Regions from separate parts of the Lysinibacillus sp. BF-4 genome, predicted to be linked through region 2. Evidence: riboswitches for the same ligand, from Rfam matches in the RefSeq annotation. Region 2 holds a riboswitch; each other region holds the start of a gene.
The links. Region 2 has a riboswitch for cobalamin ahead of CH76_RS12430 (ribonucleoside-diphosphate reductase subunit alpha). Riboswitches for the same ligand answer to the same signal wherever they lie in the genome.

Region 1 (9,972 bases), on a different contig from region 2:
GCCTTGGTAAACTTTTGCATCCAACAGCTTACGCACATGTGACAGTGCCTGACTGGCTTACAATATAAATGAAACCGCGTTGCGTGAGGCATCGCGGTTTTTTTATTAGCCAATGACCACATCTTCATGCGGATAGCCGATTTTTGGTGGCTCTGCTTGTGCAAGGCTAAACAGTAGCGTTAAAGGACCAAGCTTACCAAGCATCATCGTTGCAATAATGAGCAGTTTGCCAATCATGCTGAGGTCAGCCGTAAAGTTAACGGATAGCCCGACAGTGCCAAAAGCAGAGACGGTTTCAAATAATAGGGTTAAAAAAGGCGCATGCTCCGTTAAAGTTAAGCAAAATGTAACGAACACTACCCACAATAAGCTAATCGTTGTAAGTGCGAGTGCCTTAGTAATAATCGCAGGGCGAAGGGTGCGGCGTAACACCACAACCTCTTTGCGCGAGCGTAAAAAGGCAAGCGTTGTACAAATAATGACAATAAAAGTAGTAAGCTTAATACCACCTGCTGTAGAAGCACTACCGCCCCCAATAAACATTAGTATAATAAGCATAAATAAAGAGCCGTCCTCTAATCCGCCAATATCAACGGAGTTAAACCCTGCGGTACGGGCAGTGACTGCTTGAAAATAAGCGCCAAAAAATTGTTCATTTACGGGCAATGTTTGTGTATATTCAATCGCAAAAAGTAGTACGGTTGCGACTGTAGTAATAATAAGTGTGCCAATCAGCATCAGTTTACTATGCAACGTAAGGCGGCGGTTTGTAGCGTAGTGACGCACGTCCATCAGCACGGTAAAGCCAAGCCCGCCAACTATAATAAGCGCGCTAATAGGTAACACAATGAGTGGGTCGCGCACAAAAGCTACTAAACTGTCGTCCCATAACGCAAATCCCGCATTATTAAAAGCCGAAATGGCATGGAAAGCGCTGTAATACAGCCCTTTTGTCAGCCCAAACATTGGCACAAAGCGCCACGCTAATACGAATGTACCAATGCCTTCGATTAACAAGGTGTACAGTAAAATCACACGTATTAAATGCACCATGCCTGTGAGCGAAGTTTGATTGAGCGCAAATTGGATGGTCAGGCGCTGTTTTAACCCGATTTTTTTACCAAGCACCAAAAATACGAGGATGGCAAAGGTCATAATGCCAAGCCCACCTACTTGAATGAGGGTGATGATAATTAGTTGCCCTACTACGGTAAAGTCGTGCGCTGTACTAAGTACAACAAGCCCTGTTACAGTCATGGCAGAAGTAGCGGTAAATAGCGCATCTAGCCACGTAATCGTGCCTGTTGTGGCAAACGGCAACTTTAGCGCCATAGTGCCAAGTGTAATGCCAATGAAAAAGACCAGCACTAGGGTGAGTGCAGGGTTTATGGTTTTCTTCGTCATCCATCATCACCTATCCTTTTGCTTCATTACTACCCACTCTTTTTTGTTATAAGCCTAGGTTAAAAAATTTAGTGTAATGCTGTTAGGGGAGGGGGAGTCTGTTTTATTGTTTTAGCTTTTCAGCTAACAGAAAGTACACAACACTTTTGATGGCTGCTTTTTAACTGCGTTGAGGTTGTGCGGTTGTTTCAACATTTAGCGCCCTCCAACATCCATCGAATCTTTCAAGCCCTCTCCACTTTTAGGTTTATCTAGTTTCGCAAAGCAACGACTTGGTCACTTCACCCGTTCAGTGAAAGCCAAAGTACGCCTTTCCTGCACGTGTTCCAGTGCCTACGTCGTTAAACGCTTTGCTCCACTTTTAGGTTTTATCCAGTTGCGAAAGGCAGCTTCTTGTGTCATTTCACTTTTGTGTCTGAACGCAAAGAACGCGTTCAACCCAGTTGGCTAGCCAACCCGACTAACTTCTTCCGCTGTTTCAATCAGTCATCAGAAAGCAAAAAAACGCTTTCGATGTCTGCTTTCCAACTGCGTTGAAGTTGAACAGTCGTTTTGGCTTTTAATAGCTCCAATGCCCTGCGAAGCTTAACGCCTTTCTCCACTTTTAGGTTTTATGGCGATTTGTTGGCTTTTTCTGAAGAATTAAAAAGAAATGGGGTGGGATATGATAAATGTCACTAGGCAATGCTAGTTTAGCTGTGTATAGTGGATGAAATAGGCTAAAATGTCTAGCTTGGAAATTAGAGGAGTTGTCAGTATGACGGAGAAAATCGCCTGGGTTACAGATACAGCGGCGCTACTAAGTGATGAAGTGATTAAACAATATAATGTACATGTGTTACCTTTACACATTGTATTTACTGATATGGATATACGCGAAACAATTGATATAACAAGTGAAAAATTTTATGAAAAATTACAAGGCACTAAAGAGCACCCAAAGACATCTCAACCACCGATTGGTGAGGTGATTGCGCTGTATGAACGTTTAAAAGCGGAAGGCTATACATGTGCGGTAGCGGTGCATACGTCAAAGCATTTATCAGGCACGTACCAAACAGCATTTGCGGCAGCTGAGCAAGCGGGCTTTACGGTGTACCCGATTGACTCTAAGATTGGCTCATTCCCGATGCAAAAAATGATTGAAGTAGGTAACGCTATGCAGGCAGACGGTGTAGCAGCAAGCGAGATTGCCGAGCAGTTAACGGCTATGGCAGATCGTACACGCCTATCTTTTATTCCAACAAGCTTGTCACAACTGCACAAAAGCGGACGCGTGTCAGGTACGCAGTTGTTTTTAAGTAATTTACTAAATATTAAGCTAGTCATCAGTTTTGAGGACGGCGTAGCTACTATGAAAGAAAAAGTGCGTGCGGATAAGCGAGCACGCGGTTATGTCGTGAAGCAGCTTGGTGACGATGTACTGCATCATGGTGTGACTCAAGTTGCGGTAATTCATTGTAATAATGAAGAAGTGGCAAAAAAGTGGCGCGGTGAGTTGCAGATTGCCTTCCCTCAGGTAACTTTTAGCATAACAGAGCTTAGCATTTGTGTAGGTGTTCACGCAGGTGAAGGTACACTGGGCTTAAGTTGGGTGCAAGGGGTATAAAACACATAAAAATGACTCGTTTCCTGTTTACAGGAGCGAGTCATTTTTTTTAGTGTTAAGAAAGTCTTTTAAGGCGGCACGCGTGCGTGGTAATGGTGTAGGTGCGCCTAATGTAGCGGCAACGTCAAACACCCACGGTTTTTCGAGGTGCGCTTTTTGGAGTAAATCATCTTGGTAAAATACATCGTACGGATTGCCGTCATAAATAATCGTACCTTCGTGTAGCACAACAATGCGGTCAGCCCATTCATAGGCGAGCTGGGTGTCATGGGTGGAGAGCAGCACTGTGCGCTCGTCTGTTTCGAGCTGTTTTAGTAGCCCAAGCATTTGTGTAGCGTAGTAATGGTCAAGCCCAGCGGTTGGTTCGTCTAGGATTAAAATACGTGGCATCATCGCCAGTACACCTGCAATAGCCACCCGCTTTTTTTGCCCAAGGCTTAAAAAATGAATGGGCTTGTCTTGTAGCGCTTCAATCTCAGCTTCTTTAATCGCCCAGTTTACTTGTTCATGCACCTTATCTTTTGACCAGCCAAGGTTAGTTGGGCCAAATGCGATGTCTTGTTTAACATTGCCCGAAAACAACTGAGCATCGGGATCTTGAAAGACAATACCAACGGACTGGCGTACATGGGCAAGCTCTTTTTTACTATAACGCATCGGTTTACCATTAAAGCGCACATCACCACTAGAGGGCTGTAAAATGCCATTTAATTGTTGAAATAACGTAGATTTACCCGCGCCATTATGACCAATTAACGCAATGCGCTCACCCTGTCCAATTGTTAGCGAGAGCTGCGTTAGTGCCTCTGTGCCGTCAGGGTAGCGGTACGAAATATTGTCTAGCTCAAAATAATTTACCATTGTCTACCTCCTACATAAATCAAAACAATTGTGCCAAATACTACAGCAATGCCTACCCAGTTGCGCTTATTAAACTGCCATTCTTCTTCAAAATAAAGCGGTGTCGTGTTGCTTGGGTCATAACCGCGCGAGAGCATTGCATTTGTTAGCTCTGTGGAGCGTTGTAGCACCTCAATAAATAACGAAGAAACAAGTAACCCAACAGAGCGTAGCCACTGCCGAGGGGACTGGTAGCCAAGGCGTGATTGCTGGGCAATATAAATTTTTTGCGTGTTTTCTAAAAAAATAAAAATAAAGCGGTACGTCATTTCACATAGCTCTACAAAAAGTGCAGGCACACGCCATTTATACAGCACATAGCAAATGGCTTGTACCGATGTAGTTAAAATTAAAAAGTACAAGGAGCTAATACTGCCAAGCACAACAAAAAATAGCTGACGTGCTGTAGCTACACTTGCCTCGCCAATAAATACCTGAAACGAGCCAAAGGAGTAAGCAAAAATATGCGGTGGCAGTGTTGTAGTTGTACCTGCAAAGGATAATAAGATGGCCAGTAAACTTGTCAGCAAAAAGAAGGCAGGGAGCAGTAAGAGCTTTACATAATACGTCCAAGGGATTTTTGCCCCAAAAATGATAAAAGCACTCATCACAATAAATGTGATGAGTGAAATGGTTGTGTCACGTACTGTTAAGGAAAATAGCAGCAGCAGTGCCGTGAAAATCATTTTTTCCATCGGATGAACGTGTTTTAATTGATTAATATAAGCATATTTATCAATTAGTAGCATTTACAGTCCTTCTTTTTTACGATGCTTACCGCGTGTAAAGCCTACGAAGTAGCCAATGAAGCCTGCGCCAATTGCCGCTTGTAATACAAATAATAAGCTTTCGATTTCGCCACTTGGCGGCTCCCAAAACGACTCGAACCAAGGTTCATAGCCCGCATTAATCTCACCAATAGCTTCCTCTGCCTCGCCGTCCGCACCTTCAAACTCCGCATCTTTTAACATAAAGATAGGCACAATCGCTAGCAAAATAACAATCGCAAATAATAATAAGTTTTGTTTCATTGTGCAGCCTCCTTACGTGGTAATACACGTAGTGATTTTAGCTCTGAGAAGTTGTATTTCTTTAAGAAGTTCATAACAATTACGGTTAAAATACCTTCACTAATGGCAAGTGGAATTTGTGTTAAAGCAAAAATACCCGCAAATTTAGAGAATGATGCGAAGAAACCACCAACCTCAGAAGGGAAAGCTAATGCTAATTGGAATGATGTTACAACATACGTACCTAAGTCACCTAAAAACGCTGCGAAAAATACGGCTAGTGAAAACGATAGCCCCATTTTAAGCGCTGCTTTATACGTGAAGTAAACAATGAAAGGTCCAACGACAGCCATTGAGAAAGCGTTAGCACCAAGTGTAGTTAAACCGCCGTGCGCAAGTAATAATGATTGGAATAATAGCACAATTGAGCCGATGACGCTCATCGCAAGTGGTCCAAATAACACAGTACCTAACCCAACACCAGTAGGGTGTGAACAGCTACCCGTAACTGACGGGATTTTAAGTGCTGATAAAACAAAGGCAAATGCGCCTGACAGCCCTAAAATCATTTTTGTTTCGGGGTTTTCCTCGATTGTTTTTTTAATTGAACGCAAGCCTAAAATAACAAATGGAATGGTTAGCACCCACCAAAAAATGGCCCAACCAACAGGTAAGTAGCCTTCCATGATGTGCATGGCATAGGCACGCTCAGGAATGAGCAGTAAAATAACTGCAAAATAACCAAGCTTCGGTAAAAATTTCAACATAAAAATCCTCCTATTCAAGTAAAAGTAAGTATGAGGATATAAAAAAGCACTCTTAATCATAAGAGTGTTTACGACAAAATAAAGCAAGCCCTATACAGACTGCCTTGTTTCGCACACCCATCCTCGTAGGTTGAAACGGATCACATCCAAACTAGGTAGGTCTCCTGGCTCGACATCAGCGCACTACATAGCCTTCCCGCAAATTTAGCAGTGGCAATTTATGTATGCTCCGTCTTACAGTGGCGGGACCGCGTTGGCATTTCACCAAACTTCCCTGTTACGTTGCGTAGGCAACACCTAACTTGGCTAACTATGTGCTATTTCAAAATAAGTTTAGCACGCAAAGTAAATTTTGGCTATACGATTTTTTATTATTCAGAAAATCCAACTAGGTAGAAAGTTCTGAAAAAACGCACAAGAGACAGCTCAATGAAAAAGTCAGTTTGAAAATGTGCCAAAGTAGTATATGATAAAGAAAATGAATATTGCAAAATAGTTAGAAGTTTTTACGTCTTTTAGGAGGCGTAAAATAAAGGGAAATTGGTGAAAGTCCAATACAGCCCCCGCTACTGTAATAGTGTTGCTACAACAATAACCACTGAATAATTATTCGGGAAGGTGTTGTGGCGTATAGCTTAAGTCAGGAAACCTGCTTCTATCTTTTGTTTCTACAATTTTCGGAGGGAAAAGGGCGGATAACAATTAGCTAACGCAGTAGTAGTATGCGCGCTTTTTATTAGAAGTCTTAACACCCCACCGATGTTAAGGCTTTTTTTGTTGGTCAATAAAGGGGGAACGCGTATGACAACGTGGGATTTAGTAGGGATGCAGCACCATATTTTATTATGTAATGGTAGCTCATGCATGAAAAAGGGTGCTGAAGAAGTAACGCTTGCGGTACGTGATGAAATTGAAAAGCTTGGCTTAGACGAGCAAATTCATACAACACGTACAAAATGTAACGGGCGCTGTAAGGATGCGTGTGTCGTAACCGCCTATCCTACAGGCAACTGGTATAACGTACCAGACGAAGCGGCGGCACGCACAGTTGTGCAAGAATTAATGCAGGATGGCCCTAAGGCACATCGCGTTTATACGATGCAGGAGGGTGCGATTATTCGTACAGAAGAAACACCTGCAATCAAAGGGATAGCGAAGAATAAGTAGGCTGGAGAGTGGTAGCATGACACAGAAAAAAGGGAAATTATTAGTTGTAGGGTTTGGCCCTGGCGACTTTAAACATATTACAGCGCGTGCTGTAGAGGCATTAAAAGAAAGTGACTTAATTATTGGCTATAAAACGTATGTGGATTTAATCCAAAATATTTTGACACCTGAGCAAGAGGTTATTGGCACAGGCATGACAGAAGAAGTAGCGCGTGCACAGGAGGCCTACAAAAAGGCGCTTGAGGGCTATACAGTTGCGGTAATTTCGAGCGGTGACTCAGGCGTATATGGTATGGCTGGCTTAGTGTACGAGGTATTAGTCGAAAAAGGTTGGACAGAGGCTGATGGTATTGAGGTTGAGGTTGTACCAGGTATTTCGGCAATTAACTCTTGTGCGAGCTTACTTGGCGCACCTGTAATGCACGACTCATGTACGATTAGTTTAAGTGACCACCTCACACCATGGAACTTAATCGAAAAGCGTATTGAAGCAGCCGCAATGGCGGACTTTGTTATTGCGCTGTATAACCCTAAAAGTGGTCGCCGCACACGCCAAATTGTTGAGGCACAGCGTATTTTATTAGAATACCGCTCACCTGATACACCAGTAGGGCTTGTAAAATCAGCTTACCGTGATAATCAAAATATTATTATGACAAATTTAGCGGATATGCTAAATCACGACATTGGCATGTTAACAACTGTTGTTATCGGTAACTCGTCTTCCTTCTATTATGATAATAAAATTATTACACCACGTGGCTATCAACGTAAATATACACTAGGTGACGAAAAACAACCGCTTCGCCCGCACCAACGCCTAAAGAAAGAAGCAGAGCCTTGGGCATTAGACCAAGAAACAGGCGAGGCAAGCCTTGATTACTCTAACAAAGATTTAATGCGTGAGAGTGAGGCAGCACCGCACCAATCTGTAAAAGTTGAGCAACAAGCGCCAAAAAAGAGCGCACTTGAGATGGCTTCTGCCGCACTAGCTATGGTGTCTGGGACTGCGCCTAAAAAACTGGTACAGCAAAAAATGGAGTCTATTTTCGAGCTTGCGGTAAGTCCTGGCGTAGCTAATAAGTTTTTTACACCACAGCAAATGACAATGCTTGCTGAGGTTGTAGGCGAAAAAGGCACAATGGAATATACACCTGACCACCAAATCGTCTTAAAAATTCCGACAACGGATCCTGAAGCAATTACACAAAAGCTTGCGTCTGTGGACTTTTACCTAGAGCCAGTTGGCGATGTACTACGTGTAAAAGCGTGTGACTTCTGCTACGGCGAAAAAACCGAGTCCATTCCTGTAGCGAATGAGCTCTATGACAAATTAGCAGGGCTTAGTTTGCCAAAAGAGCTAAATATCGGCTTTAACGGCTGTGGTATGGCGTGTTATAAAGCAACATTTGAGGATATTGGCATTGTGTACCGTAAAGGTAAGTTTGATTTATTTATTGGTGCTAAACCAGTAGGACGTACAGGGCACGCAGGGCAACCTGTGTTAGAGGGCATTCCAGCCGACCAAATTATTGGCATGGTTTCGCAAATTGTTGAGGAGTATAAGGCAAATGCTCACCCAAATGAGCGCTTGTTTAAATATTTCCGCCGCGTGAAAGAGATTGGCGGCTTTAGCTTTATTGATATGATGTCAAAAATTAAAGTAGAACCTGCACCTTGTGGGGATTAAGGGAGAGAACAACATGAAAGCAATTTTATTCGTAGGGCACGGCAGCCGCTTACCAGCAGGCAATGATGAGGTACGTAACTTTATTCAACAAATGACACCAAGTATTCCAGAGGAGTATATTGTCGAAACGTGCTTTTTAGAATTCGAAAAGCCAAATATTCCAACAGGTATTAAAAATGCGGTTGAACGAGGCGCAACAGAAATTTATGCGATTCCGATTATTTTATTACAAGCGGGGCACTCAAAAATCCATATCCCGCATGAAATTGACGAAGCAAAAGTGGATTACCCTAATGTGAAATTTACGTATGGTCGCCCAATTGGCATCCATGAAGAAGTTATCGAAATTTTACTATCACGCCTACAACAAACAGGCTTTGCCATTGAAGAAGAGCATAAAGATACTGCGGTTTTACTTATTGGTCGCGGTGGTAGTGACGCGGATGCTAACAGTGATTTTTATAAAATCAGCCGTCTATTATACGAGCGTTTAAACGTAGCTACTGTAGAGCCAGCCTTTATGGGCGTAGCCGCACCTTTAGTAGATGAAGGGATGGAGCGTTGTTCACGCTTAGGCGCTAAAAAAGTAATTATGTTGCCGTACTTTTTATTTACAGGCATTTTAATGGAGCGCATGGCAAAAATGAAAGAGCGCTATGAAGTAGATTACCCTGAACTAACAATTGAGCTTGCAGAGTACTTTGGTTACCATGACAAGCTAAAAAATGTGCTGCATGACCGTATTAATGAGGCCGTAGCAGGTGAAGTGAAAATGAACTGTGATACTTGCCAGTACCGTATTAATGCGATGGACTTTATCGACCATCATCACCATCATGATGATGACGATCACCATCATGGCCACAGCCATTCACATGACCATGACCATTCACATGACCATTCACATGATCACGACCACGCTTGTGACGGACACGACCACAGTCATTCGCACTGCCATTCGGAGGCAAAAAATTGATTTTATTTTTAGCAGGTACATCAGATGCGCGTGAGTTAGCTGTGCAAGTAAAAGCAGCGGGCTATGAGCCGACAGCAACGGTCGTCACAACGTCGGCAGAGACAAGCCTAAAGGAAGCGGGTCTACAAGTTAAAGTAGGGCGCAATACGGCAGATGATATGGTGCAAATGATTACAAACGAGGGCTTTACCGCTGTTGTAGATGCTAGTCATCCCTTTGCGGAAGAAGCCTCAAAAAACGCAATGGCAGCAGCTAAAGCGGCAGGTGTACCGTATATTCGTTTTGAGCGTGAACGCGAATTTTACAGTCACCCACTCGTAACCGTAGTGAAGGATTATGAGGAGGCGGCGCAACTCGCTAAAGCAAAAGGCGGCGTCATTATGCTGACAACAGGCAGTAAAACCTTACAAACTTTTACTAATGTATTAAACGACGTAGAAGGTGTGCGC
Region 2 (9,972 bases):
ATACAAAGGGCGGCACACTGCGTACATTTGACCGCGGTGGCTCGGATATTACAGGCTCGATTATTGCGGCAGCTGTACGTGCTGATATGTACGAAAACTTTACAGATGTGGACTGCGTATTTTCGGCAAATCCAAAAGTCGTTAATTGCCCAGTAGAGATTAAAGAGATTACGTACCGCGAAATGCGTGAATTATCTTACGCTGGTTTTTCGGTGTTCCATGACGAGGCGTTAATGCCTGTCTTTAAAGCGGGTGTACCTGTAAACATTAAAAATACGAATAACCCAACAGCACCAGGCACACGCATTGTATCAAAACGTTCGTCAAGTGGTCGTCCTGTGACGGGGATTTCGGCAGATAATGGCTTCTCAATTTTATACGTATCTAAGTATTTAATGAACCGTGAAGTCGGCTTTGGTCGTAAGTTACTGCACATTTTAGAGGACGAAAATATTTCCTATGAACATACGCCATCAGGCTTAGATGATATTTCGGTTATTATGCGCTCAGATCAATTATCAGATGATATGGAAGCACGCATTTTACGCCGTGTGAAAGAGGAGTTACTTGCGGATGATGTGGAGTTCCGTCATGGCTTCTCGATGATTGTTATTGTAGGTGAGGGCATGCGCCATAATACGGGGCTTGCGGCACGCGCAGCTGCAGCAATTTCACATACAGGGGCTAACATCGAAATGATTAACCAAGGCTCGTCTGAAGTGAGCTTAGTGTTTGGGGTTATGCAGATGTACGAAAACCAAATTTTACAAGCACTTTACGCAGAGTTCTTCTCAAATGTAACTGCATAAGCCAGTCGCACATGCCGCAGTTGTCGGTGTGTGCGTTTTGCGTTACACTACGGAGTGGGAGGTTAGTACGTTGAATAAAATGTTAATTGGTTTTGGGATTTCGGCCTTTGGTATTGTGCTATTTGCGCTGACAGTTTTAAATATTATTCCAGCAGAAACAAAAAACATGAAGCTCGGCATTGTAGCCGTCAGCTGGGTGTTTATTATTATTGGCTCTGTAATGCGCTATAAGGCGGTTACAAAGCAACATAAAGAGTGGAAAGCAAACCACAAAAATGAGATGCCCAAGTGAGCATCTCATTTTTTTATGCCTGTATAAAAGACGTGCCAGCTCGCTTCAACTCTACGCGTAGCAACGGCCTGTGGGGTATTGTATAAAATATCTGTTAGCAAAGCATTAGTAAGCGCAATAAAGGCATCTGCCGCAACGAGTGGTGTTACCGCAAGCGCTTGCTTGTGCTTGGTGAAAAGCGCCACAAAATACTGTTCACTCGCGAGGTAAATGCTTTCGACCTCTTGTTCGACGGTAGCCGCAAGGTGCTGTGGCGGGTAAAAGTTCATACGCAGCCAAAATTGTTGGGCACGCGATGTACGAAAGTGCGTAGCAAGTTCGGTTAAATAACGCTGTAATACATCGGCAAGTGCACCTTCACTTTGCGCAAAAAACTGTTCGTAAAAACGAAGTTCCTGTGCTTTAGAGTAGCTCAGGGCCGCTAAAAATATCGCGTCCTTATCCGCAAAATGGGCGTACAGCGATTGCTTTTTTAAGCCTACCGCTTCCGCAATTTGTGCGAGCGATGCGCCTTCATAGCCCCTATCTGTAAAGCAGTCGAGTGCTGCGCGTGCGATTTCTTCCTTCTTCAGTGTAATCCCTCCTTAACCAACAAGTTTTAAGCCTACAACAGAGGCAATAATAATGCCAATAAATAAAAAGCGACGCCAATCTTTGGCTTCATTAAACAGCAACATACCCATAATCGTAGCGCCTGCTGTGCCAACACCTGTCCAAATGGCGTAGGCTGTACCCATTGGGATGGTACGCATCGCATACGACAGTAAGGCAAGCGACGCCCCGAAAAATACAATCATAAAAATATAGCCATCTACTTTTTTATGGGCGGCACGGTTCATACTATAAACTGCGCCTACTTCACAAATCCCAGCAATTAATAAGGCAATCCAAGCCATTATGCCACCTCCCCAGTAACGCGGTGTAACCCGATGATGCCAATAACTAATGTACCAAGTAGCACAAGTTTAATCGCATGTGCGGGTTCGTTAAAAATAAAAATTTCGGTTAGCACCGTACCTACTGTACCAATGCCTGTAAACATCGCATAGACGGTGCTAGAAGGTAAGTGAGCCATAGCAGTAAGTAAAAAATAAAAGCTCGCAATAATGGCGATAACTGTTACGCCCCATGTAGCGACGCTGTCGGCATGCTTTAAACCTACTACCCAAATGATCTCAACTAACCCTGCAAGTAGCACCATAAACCAATATTTATTCATACTATCCTCTCCTTTACGAACGGTCGTCAGTTTTCTGTATTTTTTCACATAATCCGCCCGTTGTCAACTAAGGTCATCTGTTGCTTCGTTATAAATCATGGTAAACTTAGCACAGAAACATTTTGGGGGAGTGGCAATGACGATACAACAAACCGCAGATTGCGTTATTTTTCGTGCGCCAGCACCAATGAAGGTGGCGTCGTCGGCAATGATCAATGCGGGCATCGGCTATTATCAGAACTTTGTGAACCGTTCAGTACCAAAAAGTTATGATGAGCGCGATCCCCACGCCGAGTACACACGTTATTTAACAGCGCACGGCTTTATAATAGAAGAAACGGTGGCGATGATGACGGCAGTTTACGCTAAACATGCGGTCATTCGTACGTTTACGCATGGCGAGTTAAGCCTGACGGTAATGGTTACAGCAGGGCTTGGCAATGCGGTAGACATTACACGGGCGCTTTTGCGCAGCGAAACCTATCACGTGGGCACAATTAATATGTGGGTGCTCGTGGACGCTAAACTATCCGACGAGGCGTTACTGCAAGGGTTAATTTCGGCAACGGAGGCTAAAACAAAAGCACTTTTTACCGAAAACATCCTCGACCCAGAAACCCACACCCTCGCAACGGGTACATCGACAGATAGTGTACTTGTGGCGAGCTCACAACAAGGGAGCTACCAACAATATGCAGGGCCTATTACGGAGCTAGGCAAATTAATTGGGCATGGGGTTTACCAAACGATGCTTGCGGCCATTCGCGCGTATAAAAAAGAGGTGGGTGCTGGTACATGGCGTTAATTTTTGTATGGGCAACGCTGCTTGCGGTAGTGTTTGATTGGGTAGTAGGTGACCCGCCAAAACTGCCACACCCTGTACGCTTTATTGGCAACTTCATTAGTGCGCTAACAAAGCGGCTCAATCATGGTGAGCATCGTAGGTTAAAGGGAGCTGTGCTAACATTTTGTACAGTTGGGGTAACAGTACTTGTAGTAGGGGCAATTATGGTCGTAACCTACCGCATTCACTTTTGGTTAGGCTTTACGACAGAGGTTGTACTCATTGGTACAGCATTAGCGCAAAAGAGCCTAAAGGAAGCGGCAATGGCTGTGTATACGCCAATTGTGGCAGGAGATTGGCAAGAGGCACGTACTAAACTGTCGTGGATTGTAGGGCGAGATACGATGCACCTTGAGGAAGGCGAGCTCGTGCGCGGCGTGGTAGAAACCGTGTCCGAAAATACGAGCGATGGTGTTACGGCACCTCTTTTTTATGCGCTGTTATTTGGCGCAGTGGGCGTATGGGCATATAAAGCCATTAACACCCTAGACTCTATGGTCGGGTATAAAAATGACAAGTACGCAACATTTGGTACGTGCTCGGCTGTGCTTGACGACATTGTTAATTACATCCCAAGCCGTATTACAGGGCTACTTATTGTCCTATTGACTAAAAACGAAACACCGCAAACGCTCAAACAACGCCTTACGCGCTGGTGGCGTGATGCGAAGGTGCACCCAAGCCCAAATAGTGGCTACTTAGAAGCGGCAACAGCCGTTCAGCTAGGCATTCAGCTTGGGGGTTATAATCAATACGAGGGCGTGACGAGCTATCGTCAAGTTATGGGCGAAAAGCAAGTACCACTCACGCGCGCACATATTAAAAAAGTGATTACGCACATGCATATCGCAACACTAGGCTTTACAATTATTGGCGCAGGGATTGTTGTAGCGCTACATATTTTATGGGAGGGATTACGTTGAAACTAGTATTTATTGCAGGCGGTGTACGCAGTGGTAAATCTGCCTTTGCGGAGGCGTTAGCGAGTAATAGCTATACGCCTGAAGGACGCCTTGTATATATGGCGTCTGGTGTGGCAATGGACAGTGAAATGAAACAACGCATCGCACGCCATCAACAAGATAGAGAGCGTCAAAGCATGACATGGCACACCATCGAGGCCCCGCTTCGTATTGGCGCAGTAATGAGCACTTTACGCGAGGGTGACGTAGTACTGTGGGACTGTGTCACGACGTGGCTTACAAATATGATGTATATGCCAATGCAAAACAAAACAATTAATAGTAGCGAGCGCTTAGAGGAGGCGCGCGGCATTGTAAAAGATGCCTTAGCGACCATCCGCACCCGCGATATTACGCTCTATGTCGTATCAAATGAATTATTTGACGAGCCTGATTTACGTCATAATGAGCTTAACCATTACCGCAAAGTGCTAGGTGATATTCATCAGTGGCTAGTTGCCGAGGCAGACGAGGCGTACGAGTTAACTGAGGGCATTGCCAAGCAGTGGAAGTAAGGGGGGCTTAGTGTGTGGCATAGTATTTTAGCAGCACTGCAATTTTTTACGGTAGTGCCTGTGCACCGCGAAATCCCGCTGACAAAGCGCACAGTAACAGGGATGTTTATTACCCTCGCATGGCTAGGTATGCTGATTGGTGCGGCAGATTATGCCGTATTATGGGGCCTATCTCATTTTAATGTCACCCCATTACTAGTAGCGTTAGCGCTCGTTTTAACAAGTGCCATTATTACAGGAGGGCTACATTTAGACGGCTTTATTGATACATGTGATGCCTTTTTCTCGTATCGCGATATCCAAAAACGCCACGAGATTTTAGATGATCCGCGTGTTGGTGCGTTTGGCGTTATGGCATTTGTATTTTTAATTTTATTAAAAATCGCCTTGCTTTATGAGTTGCTTCAGCTTGGTGTTGTAAGTTGGTGGGTGCTTATTTTACTGCCATTTATGACACGTAACGGCATGTTGTTATTTTTATTAACGACTAAGCCGGCTAAAGACAAAGGCATCGCGCACTTCTTTATGCAAAAGCTGCACAAAAAAACAGCCTATTTTGCGCTGTTTCAGTTAAATGCGATTATTGCACTATTTGTATTGTTGAGCGCTAGTATTTTACCTATTATTTTAGCCATTGTACTACTCGTAACAGTCGTGATTTACCGTAGCTTTGCGCTGCGCAATTTTGACGGTATTTCAGGCGATTTACTCGGTGCTTACATCGAAGGGGCGGAGGTGCTATTATGGCTCGTGCTGCTGTTGTACTACGCCTAATGCGTCATGCCAAAACACCAATGAACGCGCGTAAAGAGTACCTTGGTTGGACAGATGATGCTATCCTAGCGCAGGCGTTGCCCGTGCAAAGCTATGCACAGCACACGATCATTGGTAGTGATTTACTGCGCTGTCGCCAAACAGCGGCGGCGTATTTTCCGCATGCTACATACATTAAAGAGCCGCGTTTACGCGAACTGGATTTTGGGGATTTTGAGGGCAAAACGTACGCGCAATTACAGCATAATGCCGCATACTGCGCGTGGCTAGATGACCCGTACGCTCCTGTGCCTAACGGCGAAAATTTTGCGGACTTTTTACAGCGCGTCTATGCAGGTTTTTTAACAAATGCGCGTGATAAAACAATTATTATGACCCACGGCGGCGTAGTGCGTGCGTTACTGCAACGCTTCGCCCCAAAAGAGCACCCGTACTGGCATTACAGCGCGGGGCATGAGCAAGTTTACACCCTAATTTGGCAACACCAACAAGACTTTGAGGAGGCACGACGATGCACGTATTTATTGGAGGAGCACATAGCGGCAAAACCGCATATGTCGAAAAAATCGTAGAAGGTAAGGATGCAAGTTGGTTGATTGGCACAGCTCTGACGTCTATTGACGCACCTGTCATTGTTATCGATTGCTTAGAAGACTGGCTCGTGACACAGGACTTAAGTGACGAGGATGCGGTAGTTGAGGCGTTAATGACAGATGTGCGTGCTTTAGCTGCACAAGCTACGCTTTATGTTGTCGTGGCAGACGTTGGGCGCGGCATCGTACCAATGGACAAAAAATTGCGTCAGCTGCGCGATGTATGCGGACGTTTTTATCAGCAATTATTTGCGGAGGCACAAAGTGTAACCCGCATCTGGTATGGACTGCCTGAGGTACTAAAAAAGTTTGAAAACGTCTGACTTGTAATCAAGTGAGTAAGAACTATTGTCAGCCCAAACACAATATGCTAGAGTGTTAATAGCAAACACATACTATATATAGTATTACACGTTTTGATATACGGTGCTCTAGCGATAGAGCTGAAAAAGGGAATTTGCCAAAAAATTTGCGCAAAGCTGTCCCCGCAACTGTAAACGATGACGAAATCTACGAGCCACTGCGCATGAGCGGGAAGGGTAGATGGAGGGTGATTCGAGAGCCAGTAGACCTGCCGATTATCAAATAGCACACACTCTTCGGGGATTGAGAAGTGGAAGCGAGCGATTACGTTGTCTAGTTCACTTAATCCTTTTTTCCATTTCTTAACCATGCATTTTTTTACCATGCACCCGCTGAGGTGTATGGTTTTTTTGTGACAAGCGTTTGTTCCGTACAACTACTGTACGTTTATTTTTAGGAGGGTTTTTTATGACAATCAAAACAATGACAAGTATTTCAGCACGCGTAGACGCACTTACCGAAAAATACGGTGAGGAAGCAATTGAGCAATTTTTACGCCAATCCGATCGTTTTTTACGTAAAAACGAAGCGGCAACCTACGGCGAGTGGGCAGATGCGATGGTGCTTCAAACATTAGGCTTTATCGACGAAGAAGAGCCGTACTGGACGTTTGTAGCGGCAGATATTTATTTGCATAAACTGTACCATGATGCAGCAAGTTTGCGCGGTGTAGCGGCAGACAACGTATACGAGAGCTTTAGCGTTAACCTAGCTAAATATGTAGCAGCAGGGCTTTACTCACCTGTGCTTGTTGAAAAATACTCACCTGAAGAATTAACAACATTAACCAATACCATCGTGCCAGCGCGCGATACATTATTTACGTACATCGGTCTAAAAACAATTATTGACCGTTACGTGGTGCGTGATTACAGCAAGCAAACGGTAGAGCTACCGCAAGAGCGCTTTATGGTCATTGCGATGATTTTAATGCAAGACGAAAAAGACAACCGCATTGCTAAAGTACAAGAAGCTTACTGGGCAATGAGTAATTTATATATGACGATGGCAACACCAACACTTGCGAACGCAGGTAAAACACATGGTCAACTTTCAAGCTGCTTTATTGATACAGTAGACGACAGCTTACAAGGTATTTATGACTCAAATACGGACGTAGCCACACTATCAAAATTTGGCGGCGGCATTGGCGTGTATATGGGTAAAATCCGTAGCCGTGGGTCGGCAATTCGCGGCTTTAAGGGCGCATCAAGTGGTGTACTCCCTTGGATTAAACAACTTAACAATACAGCCGTATCCGTTGACCAGTTAGGCCAGCGCCAAGGTGCGATTGCAGTTTACCTTGATGTATGGCATAAGGACGTATTTACCTTCCTTGACCTACGCTTAAACAATGGTGACGAGCGTATGCGTGCGCATGATATTTTTACAGGGCTTTGCCTACCAGACATCTTTATGGAAGCCGTACAAGCGCGTAGTGACTGGCACTTATTTGACCCGCATGAAGTACGTAATGTCATGGGCTTTAGCCTAGAAGATTACTACGACGAAAAACGCGGTGAAGGCTCATTCCGCGACAAGTACGCGGCATGTGTTGAAAACCCTGAGCTAACACGCACAGTCGTACCTGCGATTGATATTATGAAGCGTATTATGCGCTCACAACTCGAAACAGGCGTACCATTTATGTTTTACCGTGATGAAGTCAATCGTAAAAACCCAAATAAACACGAAGGCATGATTTATTCGTCAAACCTTTGTACCGAAATTGCGCAAAACATGAGCCCAACGGAGTTTGAGTCAGTTGAACTTGAAGACGGTCTGATTGTCACAAAGCGCAAAGCAGGCGACTTTGTTGTATGTAACCTAAGCTCGATTAACTTAGGACGCGCTGTACCAGCGGACGTACTAGCACGCGTTATCCCAATTCAAGTACGTATGCTTGATAATGTCATTGAACTTAACACCATTCCTGTACGTCAGGCAGAGCGCACAAACGCACGCTACCGTGGTATCGGGCTTGGCACATTTGGTTGGCATCACCTGCTTGCCCTAAAGGAAATCGCATGGGAAAGTGACGAAGCTGTACAATTTGCGGACGAACTATACGAACAAATCGCTTACTTAACGATCCAAGCTTCAAGTGACTTAGCAGCCGAAAAAGGCGCGTACCCATTATTTGAAGGCTCAGACTGGCAAACAGGCGCGTACTTTACAGCGCGTGGCTACGAGGGCGAGGCATGGGCAGACTTACAAGAAAAAGTTGCCACACAAGGTATGCGTAATGGCTACACAATGGCAGTTGCCCCTAACTCAACAACAGCGATTATTGCAGGCTCAACGGCCTCAGTCGACCCAATTTTCCAAAAGAGCTACTCTGAGGAGAAAAAGGACTATAAAATTCCGGTAACAGTACCAGATTTAAACGCAAAAACGACATGGTTCTACAAGTCAGCGTACTTTATTGACCAAAACTGGTCAGTTAAACAAAATGCGGCACGCGGACGCCATATTGACCAAGGGATTTCGTTTAACCTGTATGTACAAAATACAGTAAAGGCGAAGGACTTACTACAACTCCATTTAAATGCATGGGATAGCGGTGTCAAAACGACGTATTATGTACGCTCAACATCCGTTGAATTAATTGACTGTAGTTCATGCGAAAGCTAAAAGGAGAGAAAACAAATGCAAGTACACGAACGCACGATTATGGACAAAACAGCACCCAACGCCTCAACAGGTATTATTAACGGGCGCTCGTCTAATATTTTAAACTGGGATGACGTCCGCTTTAGCTGGGCGTACCCAAAATACAAAAAGATGCTAGGTAACTTTTGGACACCATTTGAAATTAACATGAGTAATGATGTTAAACAGTTTCCTGAGCTAACAAAGGATGAGCAAAACGCCTTCTTAAAAATTATTGGCTTGCTTGCCTTACTTGACTCTATTCAGACGGACTATGCAGGGCGCGTAGCGGATTATTTAACGGACTCTAGCCTAAATGCCTTAATGATTATTTTAGCGCAACAAGAAGTTGTGCATAATCACTCGTATTCGTACGTATTATCAAGCATCACAACAAAAGACGTACAAGATGCAACATTCGACTTTTGGCGTACAGAGCCAACACTCGAAAAACGTAACGACTTTGTGATTAAGGGCTACCGTGATTTCATCGAAAATCCAACTGTAGACCACTTACTAACATCAATCGTGCATGATATTATTTTAGAGGGATTATTCTTCTATTCAGGCTTTGCCTTCTTCTATCACTTAGCACGCAATCAAAAAATGGTTGCCTCAAGCACAATGATTAACTATATTAACCGTGATGAGCAACTGCACGTAGATTTATTTATTAAAATCTACAAGGAAATTTTAAACGAGTTTCCGGAGTATGATACAAAAGAGCGTGAGGCACAAGTCATCGAAATCTTTAAAGAAGCGGCAGCACTTGAAGTGGAGTGGGCACGCGAGATTATTGGTGATAAAATCGAAGGATTAGACTATGAGGACATTGAGGACTACGTCTACTTCTATACGAATGTGCGCTGTAACCAACTGGGCTATGAGCGCCCATACGAGGGCTACCGCAAAAATCCAATGAAATGGATTAAAGCGTATGAAGATGTAG
Region 3 (9,972 bases), on a different contig from region 2:
GTGGTTGCCAGCCACTAAAATCTAAGCGTAAAATGCCTTTTGCTACAACCGCCCACACCATCACAGCACTAATTACCGTCACTGTTGCCATTGTAGTAATACTGACGATACGTTGTAGCATAAGATTATGTCGAAAGAACACTAATAAAATTGCGGTCATTACAGGTAAAATCAACGGAAAAACAATCATATTATTCATCTACCTTACCTCGCAATGCCTGAAAGTCGTCTGTACCATTGGTAATATAGGTGCGGTATGCCAGTACCAATACAAAGGCTGTTACCGCAAAGCTAATCACAATAGCTGTTAAGATTAATGCTTGTGGCAAAGCATCTGTGTAAGGACCTGGTGACTCCTCTATTAAAGGCACGTTGCCTTTTTTTAAACCACCTAACGTAAGAATTAGTAAATGGGCAGCATGCGATAAAATTGCTGTACCTAAAATCACTTTTAACATTTGGCGAGAAAGAACTAAATAGGTCGCCACACTAACAAGGATGCCAATTAATACGAGCATTAAGGTTTCCATATTTATTCTTCCTCCTCTTCACTAATACTTAAAATAATCGTAACAACAGTACCTACTACAGTAAGCGCTACACCAGCTTCAAACAACGTAACTGTCGAAAAGGATGTTTCGCCTAAAATAGGCACATTAAGATAGATACCTTTTTGCGTTAAAAAGGGTACATCAAAAAATATAGAGCCAATGCCTGTACCTGTTGCTAAGAGTACACCCACTGCAGCTACCTTTTTAAAGTTAAAAGGCACACCGCGGTGTACTGTTTCAATATCATAAGCGAGATACAGCAGTACAATCCCTGAGGCAAGTACAAGCCCACCAATAAAGCCGCCACCTGGGGCATGATGCCCTGCAAAAAATAAATACACGCCTAGCGTTAAAATAATAAAGACAACCGCCTTCGTCACAGTGCGAAGTATTACATCATTAATCTTCATTTGTTGGCGCCTCCTTTTTTGGCTTAAGCTTTGTTAGAGTATAAACACCAAGCCCAGCAATAAAGAGTACAACCACTTCTAACATCGTATCAAAGGCACGAAAATCACCTAAAATCGTATTTACAATATTTGCACCGCCCGCTAAATTGAGTGCATCATCAAAGTAGGCTGACACAGGTGGGAAGCGGTCATAATTAAGTACAGCAAGACCAATCAATGTTACGGTTGCACCTGTAAAAATCGATAGCAACGCATGAAAATTGCGTTTAGCACGCGACTTCTTCTCTACACGCATGTCAGGTAAATAGCGGAAACATACTAAAAATAATACAGTTGTAATGGACTCTACAACTAACTGCGTTAGCGCTAAATCAGGCGCTCTAAAAGTAACAAAGAAAAACGCAATACAATAACCTAGTACACCGTTTAACAACACAGCTGTCATTCGACGCTTCGCAAATAAAATATAAACAGCTGCAAACATCATCACAAAGATTAATATCCACTCATAATACTCAATAGAAGAATCTTTAGTTAAATCGTAACTAAAAGCATCTGACCAGATAAAGTAGCCTGCAATAATCGCAATAAAGAACACATAAATATAAACAAAATACTGCGTAATATCGCCTGTCATATAACGATTGGTAATACGTAGTGATGCGTTCTCTGCAAAGTTAATCGTATTATTATAGAGCGCATTAAATGAGCGCTCTCTTGTAAAGAAACCATACACTCTACGCCATTTCGGCAATAATTTAAACAACACGAGCCCTACAATTACAACAGCAATCGTCATAAAGAGCTCTGGTTGCCACCCATGCCATGCTGCAATATGTGGCACAATCTCCTCAAGTGGCGCTTTAGGATATAAGCTTGCCATTGCAGGCTTTAAAATTGCCTGCCCAAGAACATTAGGGAATATAAAAATCCCAATAATAAAACCAACGAGCACAGCAGGTGACAGTAACATCCCAAGTGGCGCTTCATGCGGTCGCTTATCTAAACGCTCTGGCTTAAAGTCACCAAGGAAGGTTTTGTACACTAAAATCACACTGTAAATAAAGGTAAATACACTCGCTATCCAAGCTACTACTGGTAGTACTACACCAACCGTCTGCAATGAAAAAACATCAGCTTGCGTAATGGTTAGCATGGCAGTAAAGAACATTTCTTTACTTAAAAAACCGTTAAATGGTGGCATACCTGCCATAGACAAACTACCAATCATCGCAATTGTAAAAGTAATAGGCATCATCGCCATTAAACCACCTAGTCGACGCACATCACGCGTCCCTACCTCATGGTCAACAATACCAACTACCATAAAGAGCGCTCCTTTAAAGGTAGAGTGATTAATTAAATGAAATAATGCAGCAAATGTTGCCTGCGTATAAATAATATTTTCGGTAGCGTAGCCAAGATGGTAGCTACGGACCCTACGCCAAACAAACTCATAATCAATCCAAGCTGACTCACTGTAGAGTATGCTAATAGCGCTTTAAGATCGGTTTGACGCACTGCATTAAACGAGCCCCATAACAAAGTAAGTAAACCAATACCTGTCACTAACCAAAACCATAAGGATACCCCACCAAATATTGGTGATAAGCGAGCAACTAAATAAATGCCGGCCTTAACCATAGTTGCTGAGTGAAGATAAGCACTAACAGGCGTTGGGGCCTCCATCGCATCAGGTAACCAAATATGAAACGGAAACTGTGCAGATTTTGTAAAAGCACCAAGCAAAATACATAACATTGCTGGAATAAATAAAGCTTCACTACTTAAACCATCCATCGCTATAATTTCGCGTATGCTAAAACTACCTGCAATTTGTGCAAGCATTAAAAATCCAGCGAGCATGCTAATGCCACCCGTTACAGTAATAACCATCGCTTTTCGTGCGCCTGCACGCGATGCTTTTCGGTGATGCCAAAACGCTATTAATAGGAAGGAAGATACACTTGTCAACTCCCAAAACGTATATAGCACCAATAAATTATCGGATAATACGACGCCAAGCATAGCGCCCATGAAGAGTAGTAAATAACAATAAAAGTGGTGTAATGACTCTTTCTCTGATAAATAAAATATCGAATAAAGCGTCACAAGGCTACCTACGCCAGTAATGAGTAATGTAAAAATTAAACTCAAACCATCGAGGTATGTTATAACATTGATGTTAAATGAGGGTATCCATGCGTAAGTGTGCAAAAAAACTTCGCCACTTGCGATAGGACGAATAAAACGAGCAAAGAAAATAACGAGTGATACAGGTACGATTAACACGAACCAACCGAGATGAATATGCCGAATATGCCTATAAAAAATAGGGATAAGGGCAGCTATAAGAAACGGTAGGGCTATCGCTAACGGTATCATCATAAATGCGAGCCTCCCAACTGCTGAACTATGTGATTATGTGTAAACTTGACTATACTACTAACTCACTTCATAATAATGGTCTATATGAAGGTCGATTAATTGTATTCCACAATAACTTATGCGTTAACACAGTATGAATTATACAGTATGAAATTTCGTTTTGCACTACTCTAGTATTATTTTATGCTATTTTAAACATTTTTTCTTACATGATTATTACGTTATTAAAAGGAGTGTTTATACATTGAAACATATTAAAGGTCGTATGGATGAAAGCATTTTAGTCTGTGTATACTACGGTCTTAACGGTGAGCGTTTAATTCGCCGTGGGCATAAAATGGCGACTATGCTAGACTGCCCCCTTTATATTATGACTGTTGACGCAATGCCCTTTGAAGAATTTAATCCAGAGAAAACAGGCTATATTAAAGAGTGGGAGCAACTTGCAGAAGAGCTAGAGGTAGAGCAATTTATTATAAAAGATAATGAAAAGCGTCCTATTCAAAAAGTTATTCGTGAGGTCGCAGCCAATTTAGATATTACACAAATTATTGTGGGGCAAAGCGCACAAAGTCGCTGGGAAGAAATTATGCGCGGCTCCTTTTTAAACGTATTACTTAAAGAAGTACCTTTTGTAGATTTTCATATCGTTTCAGTTAAGCGCCCTACTGAGGAAGAAGAATTTGATATGTATGAGCGTGGTGTCCGTGCTTATTTAGTTGAGCGAGATGGTCAACACACAGTTGTCTTTACTTGCCCTGACCAGCCAACTTTAGAAGGCATTTTCTTTAAAGAAATTGGTACAGATTTTGATAATGGTATTTTTAAATTTACCTATAAAGCTAAAATGTATGAAGTACAAGTAGTTGAAGGCAGGATTATTGATACTAAAAACATTCCACCCTATGAGAAATTACGCAAAAAAACGTTAGCTTAAAAAAAGGAATTGCGCCTACGTTGGCACAATTCCTTTTTTATATTATTTTAAGAAATCTGGTGCGGCAAAGCTAGGGTTAGGGTATTTATAAAATCCCTCACCTGTTGCACGCCCTAATTTATTTTTATCAATATAATTTGTTTTCAACATAGTAGCAAGTTGTTCAAGTGTCGTATCACTCGTCGCTGCTGCTTTAGCCAGTACAATATTATACGCAGTATTAATGCCTACAATATCTAAAATTGCAAATGGACCAAGTGGTGCTCCTGTAGCAATCATCCACGTTTTATCAATCGTTTCAGGATCTGCTACTTCCTTCACTAACAACATTTCTGCAGCATCTAAAAATGGTACTAATAATGAATTTAAAATATAGCCTGGTTGCTCTTTATAAAGTGGTAAGGCTACCATACCAATTGCTTTTGCAAAGTCAATAATTTCATTAAAGACTGCTTCGTCTGTACCTTCATGCTTCATTACTTCAGCCGTATTGTTTTTCCAAATCGTATTAGCAAAATGCAAGGCTAAAAACTTAGCTGGACGGCCTGTCGCCTCTGCAAACTGGCTCGGTAATAATGTAGACGAGTTTGTCGCAAATATCGTTTTGGTCGGTGCTACTTCACCTAACTGCTTGTAAAATGCTGTTTTAATACTCACAACCTCAGGAATCGCCTCAATTACTAAATCTGCATCAGCTACCGCCTTTGCTAAGTCACTTTCAAATTGTAAACGTGCATAAGCCTCATTTACTTGATCTTCTGTTGCGCCTAAGTCTGCTTGGTATAAAGGTTTTAATGCCTCTATACGCTCCTTAGCTGTTTCCAATGCCTCATTAGTAATATCATAAACGGTAACATCAAAGCCATGAAAAGCTGATTGATACGCAATTTGACTACCTAATACGCCACTTCCTGCAACTGTAACTTTTTTAATCATTGTGCTCTCTCCCTATTTCATTATAATTTTAACTCACCTAAAATATAACGCTAAGCACAAATTTTTGCACATTATTACTCCAAACCTCTAAAAAAATTATAGTAATCTAGCTTTTTATATAAATCGACTAAACGAACTATGTTACACAGACGAGCACTACATGAGATAACGCATGATCAGTAATGCAGTAGAAGTTGTTACAATAGAAGAAACGGAGATATGGAGATGAGTAAGGGAAGCTAGTGTAAGTCTAGCACTGTCCCGCAACTGTAATAAGCGAGCTTAATTTTATAATGTCACTGTATTTTACGGGAAGGCAAAATTAAGTGTTAGAACTTAAAGTCAGGAGACCTGCTCATCTCAAGTACAACCAAAACCTACGAGGAATAGGAGGTGCTGAGTATGACACAAACACATACTCACGGTGCGATAAATCAAATTGAGGTATACTCGTCAGATCCAATGCAACAACAATTCGATTTTTATCGCACTGCCTTAAAAACGCGCGTAATGCAGAGCCTAACAGCCACACCAACATCTTTACGTGCTGTCAAAGATGAGCTTATTATGCAGCATTCACATGAGCAAGCAATTATTGAACAGGCTTATCATAGCGTGCAAAATGAACTCATACAGCCGGCAGTATTTGATGAATAACATAACGTAGAGGTAGCTATTACATGCTACCTCTTTTTTACATAAAAAAAGAGCTACCTCAAAGGGTAGCTACAAAAAAGGAAAGATTTATTTTGTATATGAAAGCATTGCTGTGTTCGTTAGACCTTGTAAGCAAACTGTTGCTTCTGCTTTAGTTTGGTATTCGAACATACGGTACGTATTTTGTTCAAAGACTGTTACAACCCACATACGTTAATCGCTCCTTTTAGCCGTTTTTTGTACTAATACAAAGTTTTTTGTTTAGCACTTGTTATACATCAGTATACGCTCTTTTTTTAAAAAGGAAAGTGTTATGTGATGATTTTCACAATCTGTTCAAAAACTAGGGGTTGTTTATGACAAAGGTGTGACAAACCTTATTATACCAAGCTTTATCGCATGTGTAGTTAGCCAGCTAAAAATAAACTTCTCTAAGGTTTTTTTATACTTAGTAAGCTTTTATGTGTTTATATCCACTAACTACTGCGTGTAGTACCACCTCTCCAAATTTACACATTATCCGCCTTGATTGTTTTTTAATACTTATTATTAAGACCACTGCCACTGAAACGGATCTTCAAGTCCTTTCCAATCACCATGCATCTCCTCATCTGTTAGCAAACAAACATCTAACTGTCTTCTAATCATACTCTCATCCATATCAATACCAATAATTACAAGTTGCGTACCTCTATCACCATATTCCGCATCCCATGTTGCTAATACGTCAGGGTCTTCCTCAAATACTTGTTTTTGCTGCGCCTCTGGTAATGCAGCAACCCAATACGATACTGGCTCAAAACGTACTGCAGGCCCTGCTTGTGATAGTAAAATCGCTACCTCATTTTGCACAGCACTCCATACAATGCCCTTTGCTCGAACAATTTCTCTTGGCATATGCTCTGTCCACTCTACTAAACGTGCAGGATGAAAGGGACGGTTTGCCTCATAAACAAAAGATGCAATACCATATTCATCTGTTTCAGGTGTATGGTTACTATGACCTTTCTCTAGCTCCTTTAGCCAGCCAGCACCATTCATTGCAACTTCGAAATCAAAGCGCCCTGTATGTAAAATATCACTTGGCTCAACCTTACCTTGCTCTGTAAAAATAAATTTCGCTGATGGTTGTAATGCTTTTAATACACCTGTTAGACGTTTAATATCTCCTTCCGCTACAAGATCACATTTATTCACAACCAACACATCGCAAAATTCAATTTGATCAATGAGTAAATCAGCCACGTCGCGATCATCACCATCACCTACAGCTTCTTTACGCTCTAGCAAGCTTTCTCCCGATTGGTAATCATGCCAAAAACGATTAGCATCAACTACCGTAACCATCGTATCTAATTGACAAAAGCGCGTTAAATCAATACCCAGTTCCTCATCAATATACGAAAATGTTTGTGCTACAGGAATAGGCTCACTAATTCCTGTAGATTCAATTAAAATGTAATCAATATTACCTTGTTTTGCTAATTTTTCTACCTCTATTAATAAATCTTCACGCAATGTGCAGCAAATACAGCCGTTAGAAAGCTCTACGAATTTTTCTTCTGTACGTGCAATACCACTGCCCTCCGCAATAAGTGAAGCATCAATATTAATTTCACTCATATCATTTACAATGACAGCTACACGCATATTTTTTTCATTTTGTAATACATGATTCATAATCGTTGTTTTACCTGCACCTAAATATCCGCTTAGTACAGTTACTGGAATTTTATTCATTTTATTAGCTCCTTCTTAAATCGTAATCATTACGTTTTATAATTAAAACATAATGATTACGATTTATCAAGGCGTAAAATAATATAACAATCGTGTTGCAGTTGTATTAAAGCGTTGTAATAAACGTTTATAGATAAATAACTTAGGGAAAAGTTGACTATGGTTAAGCTATTCATCATTGGTACTGATGAATGATTTCCTTCTCTTATGTTTTTACACATACAAAGAGCCAGCTAAGCGACTGCTTAACTGGCTCTTTTTTTATACGTTAAACCTCTTTAAACGTAGAAACATCCTCATCCAATGTAAAACTTGTGCCACGCTTCTTATAGGCTGCGACAAAGAATACACCGACTGTCACAATCGTAGCTACTACTGCCATCATATGAGAAATCGTCATTGGAATGCCGAAGCCCATCGTTGGCTCGAAGAAAATATAAAGATATACCATATCTGTCATAAAAATAGCTGGAATCGTTGCAATCCAGTGATTTTTATACCCTAGGAATAAATACATTGCCCCTACCCATAATGCAATAACCGCAGTTACCTGGTTTGCCCAAGAGAAGTAACGCCAAAGCACTTGGAAATCCATTTTCGTTAACATATAACTCATCGCAAATAATGGTAGTGCAATTGCTAAACGCTTGGCGAAAGCTTTTTGCCCAATGCTGAAATAATCAGCAATAATCATACGAGCCGCTCGGAATGCAGTATCTCCTGACGTAATAGGTAAAATAATTACACCTAAAATGGCAATTGTACCGCCAATAGTACCAAGCATCATAATAGATACTTCACTTACAACTGCTGCTGGGCCACCTGCTGCGATTAATTCAGCTAAGCCGCCATAACCATCAAATAGGCTCATAGCTGCCGCTGCCCAAATCATTGCAATAATACCTTCTGCAATCATCATACCGTAAAAGATTTTGCGCCCGTTTTTTTCGTTTTGCGTCGTACGCGAAATAATCGGCGATTGTGTAGCATGGAAGCCTGACAGTGCACCACATGTTATAGTAAAGAAAATTAACGGAAAAATCGGTAAATTGTTTGGGTGCATATTTTGGAATGTTAAGTTTGGAATTGGTGCACCTGTTACTACAAGCCCAATACCTACGCCAAACGCCGATACTACTAATAATGCACCGAATAATGGATAAAAACGTCCAATAATTTTATCCACTGGCAATAATGTCGCTAAAATATAGTAAGCAAAAATTAATAATGTAATTACAACTAAGCCAACCTTAGCATCTAATAAATTATGTAGCAGCATCGCTGGTGACGTAACAAAAACAGTACCAACTAATAATAATAATAAAAGTGCAAAAATATTAACGATGTGCTTCATAAATTTACCTAAAAACTTAGCCGCAAGCTCTGGCAAATGTGCTCCGCGATTACGAATAGAAATCATACCCGTTAAGTAATCATGTACTGCACCTGCAAAAATACAGCCTATTACAATCCATACGAAAGCTACTGGTCCATATAAGGCACCTGCAATCGGTCCAAATACTGGCCCAACCCCTGCAATATTTAGTAACTGAATTAACGAGTTACGCGGTGTAGACATTGGCACATAGTCGATGCCATCTGCGTTAACATACGCTGGTGTCGGTCGTTCCTCATTTTCGCCAAATACACGCTCTACATATTTACCATACGTTAAATAGCCAATAATTAATAAAACAATAGAAACTAAAAATGTTAGCATCCTCATGCCCCCCTTTACATTAAAATTATTTTAGCATCATTTGTTATATAACAACAAGCGTTATTTTTCATTCTGTACAATAACAATGATAAATTTTCTGAATATCCTATCTTTTCGTAAAATTATCTAGTATGCTATACACTATTAGTTCACCGCGTCAAAGCTTGATTGGTTAAATAATTTAATTGGAGGCTTACCTATGTCAAAAATTACATTTCACTCTGGCGAAACAATTCCGCTAGAAATGCACAAAGTACGCATTATTCAAAAATTACATTTACCACCTGTTGAAGAGCGCGTAACAGCTATACAGCAGGCAGGTTACAATACATTTCTACTGCAAAATAAAGATGTCTTTATGGATATGCTGACAGACAGTGGCGTTAATGCCATGAGTGATCAGCAACAAGCTGCTATGCTTGTCGCTGATGATAGCTATGCAGGCTCAAGCACATTTACACGCTTAGAAGAAAAACTAACTGATATTTTTGGTACGCAGTACTTCCTACCAACCCACCAAGGACGTGCATGTGAAAATATTATTGCACAAGTGTATGTTTCACCTGGCTCAATTGTGCCAATGAACTACCACTTCACTACAACTAAAGCTCATATTTCTTTAAATGGTGGAAC

Region 1: another riboswitch for cobalamin. It lies ahead of CH76_RS09340 (energy-coupling factor ABC transporter permease); the one in region 2 lies ahead of CH76_RS12430 (ribonucleoside-diphosphate reductase subunit alpha).
Region 3: another riboswitch for cobalamin. It lies ahead of CH76_RS08885 (hypothetical protein); the one in region 2 lies ahead of CH76_RS12430 (ribonucleoside-diphosphate reductase subunit alpha).

Annotation. Positions count from the first base shown of each region.
Region 1 covers NZ_JPUW01000027.1:15,512-25,483, forward strand. The annotation lists gene CH76_RS09310 (cobalamin-binding protein) at 1-68, shown strand, start outside; gene CH76_RS09315 (TrkH family potassium uptake protein) at 106-1,404, opposite strand; gene CH76_RS09320 (DegV family protein) at 2,162-3,013, shown strand; gene CH76_RS09325 (energy-coupling factor ABC transporter ATP-binding protein) at 3,041-3,874, opposite strand; gene cbiQ (cobalt ECF transporter T component CbiQ) at 3,868-4,662, opposite strand; gene CH76_RS09335 (energy-coupling factor ABC transporter substrate-binding protein) at 4,663-4,944, opposite strand; gene CH76_RS09340 (energy-coupling factor ABC transporter permease) at 4,941-5,690, opposite strand; cobalamin riboswitch at 5,827-6,006, opposite strand; cobalamin riboswitch at 6,174-6,362, shown strand; gene CH76_RS09345 (ferredoxin) at 6,492-6,857, shown strand; gene cobJ (precorrin-3B C(17)-methyltransferase) at 6,874-8,547, shown strand; gene CH76_RS09355 (sirohydrochlorin chelatase) at 8,561-9,523, shown strand; gene cobK (precorrin-6A reductase) at 9,520-9,972, shown strand, end outside.
Region 2 covers NZ_JPUW01000054.1:95-10,066, reverse strand. The annotation lists gene CH76_RS12485 (aspartate kinase) at 1-809, shown strand, start outside; gene CH76_RS12480 (hypothetical protein) at 880-1,101, shown strand; gene CH76_RS14120 (hypothetical protein) at 1,107-1,370, opposite strand; gene CH76_RS12470 (multidrug efflux SMR transporter) at 1,686-1,997, opposite strand; gene CH76_RS12465 (multidrug efflux SMR transporter) at 1,997-2,320, opposite strand; gene CH76_RS12460 (adenosylcobinamide amidohydrolase) at 2,457-3,125, shown strand; gene cbiB (adenosylcobinamide-phosphate synthase CbiB) at 3,116-4,087, shown strand; gene CH76_RS12450 (bifunctional adenosylcobinamide kinase/adenosylcobinamide-phosphate guanylyltransferase) at 4,084-4,641, shown strand; gene cobS (adenosylcobinamide-GDP ribazoletransferase) at 4,654-5,415, shown strand; gene CH76_RS12440 (histidine phosphatase family protein) at 5,385-5,987, shown strand; gene CH76_RS12435 (bifunctional adenosylcobinamide kinase/adenosylcobinamide-phosphate guanylyltransferase) at 5,927-6,331, shown strand; cobalamin riboswitch at 6,416-6,602, shown strand; gene CH76_RS12430 (ribonucleoside-diphosphate reductase subunit alpha) at 6,780-9,005, shown strand; gene CH76_RS12425 (ribonucleotide-diphosphate reductase subunit beta) at 9,021-9,972, shown strand, end outside.
Region 3 covers NZ_JPUW01000025.1:4,480-14,451, reverse strand. The annotation lists gene CH76_RS08915 (Na+/H+ antiporter subunit D) at 1-199, opposite strand, end outside; gene CH76_RS08910 (Na(+)/H(+) antiporter subunit C) at 192-530, opposite strand; gene CH76_RS08905 (Na(+)/H(+) antiporter subunit B) at 533-961, opposite strand; partial or broken gene CH76_RS08900 (Na+/H+ antiporter subunit A) at 951-3,349, opposite strand; gene CH76_RS08895 (histidine kinase) at 3,594-4,286, shown strand; gene CH76_RS08890 (3-hydroxyacyl-CoA dehydrogenase) at 4,329-5,222, opposite strand; cobalamin riboswitch at 5,397-5,596, shown strand; gene CH76_RS08885 (hypothetical protein) at 5,625-5,879, shown strand; gene CH76_RS14165 (hypothetical protein) at 5,967-6,089, opposite strand; gene CH76_RS08880 (GTP-binding protein) at 6,429-7,619, opposite strand; gene CH76_RS08875 (carbon starvation protein A) at 7,888-9,339, opposite strand; gene CH76_RS08870 (tryptophanase) at 9,539-9,972, shown strand, end outside.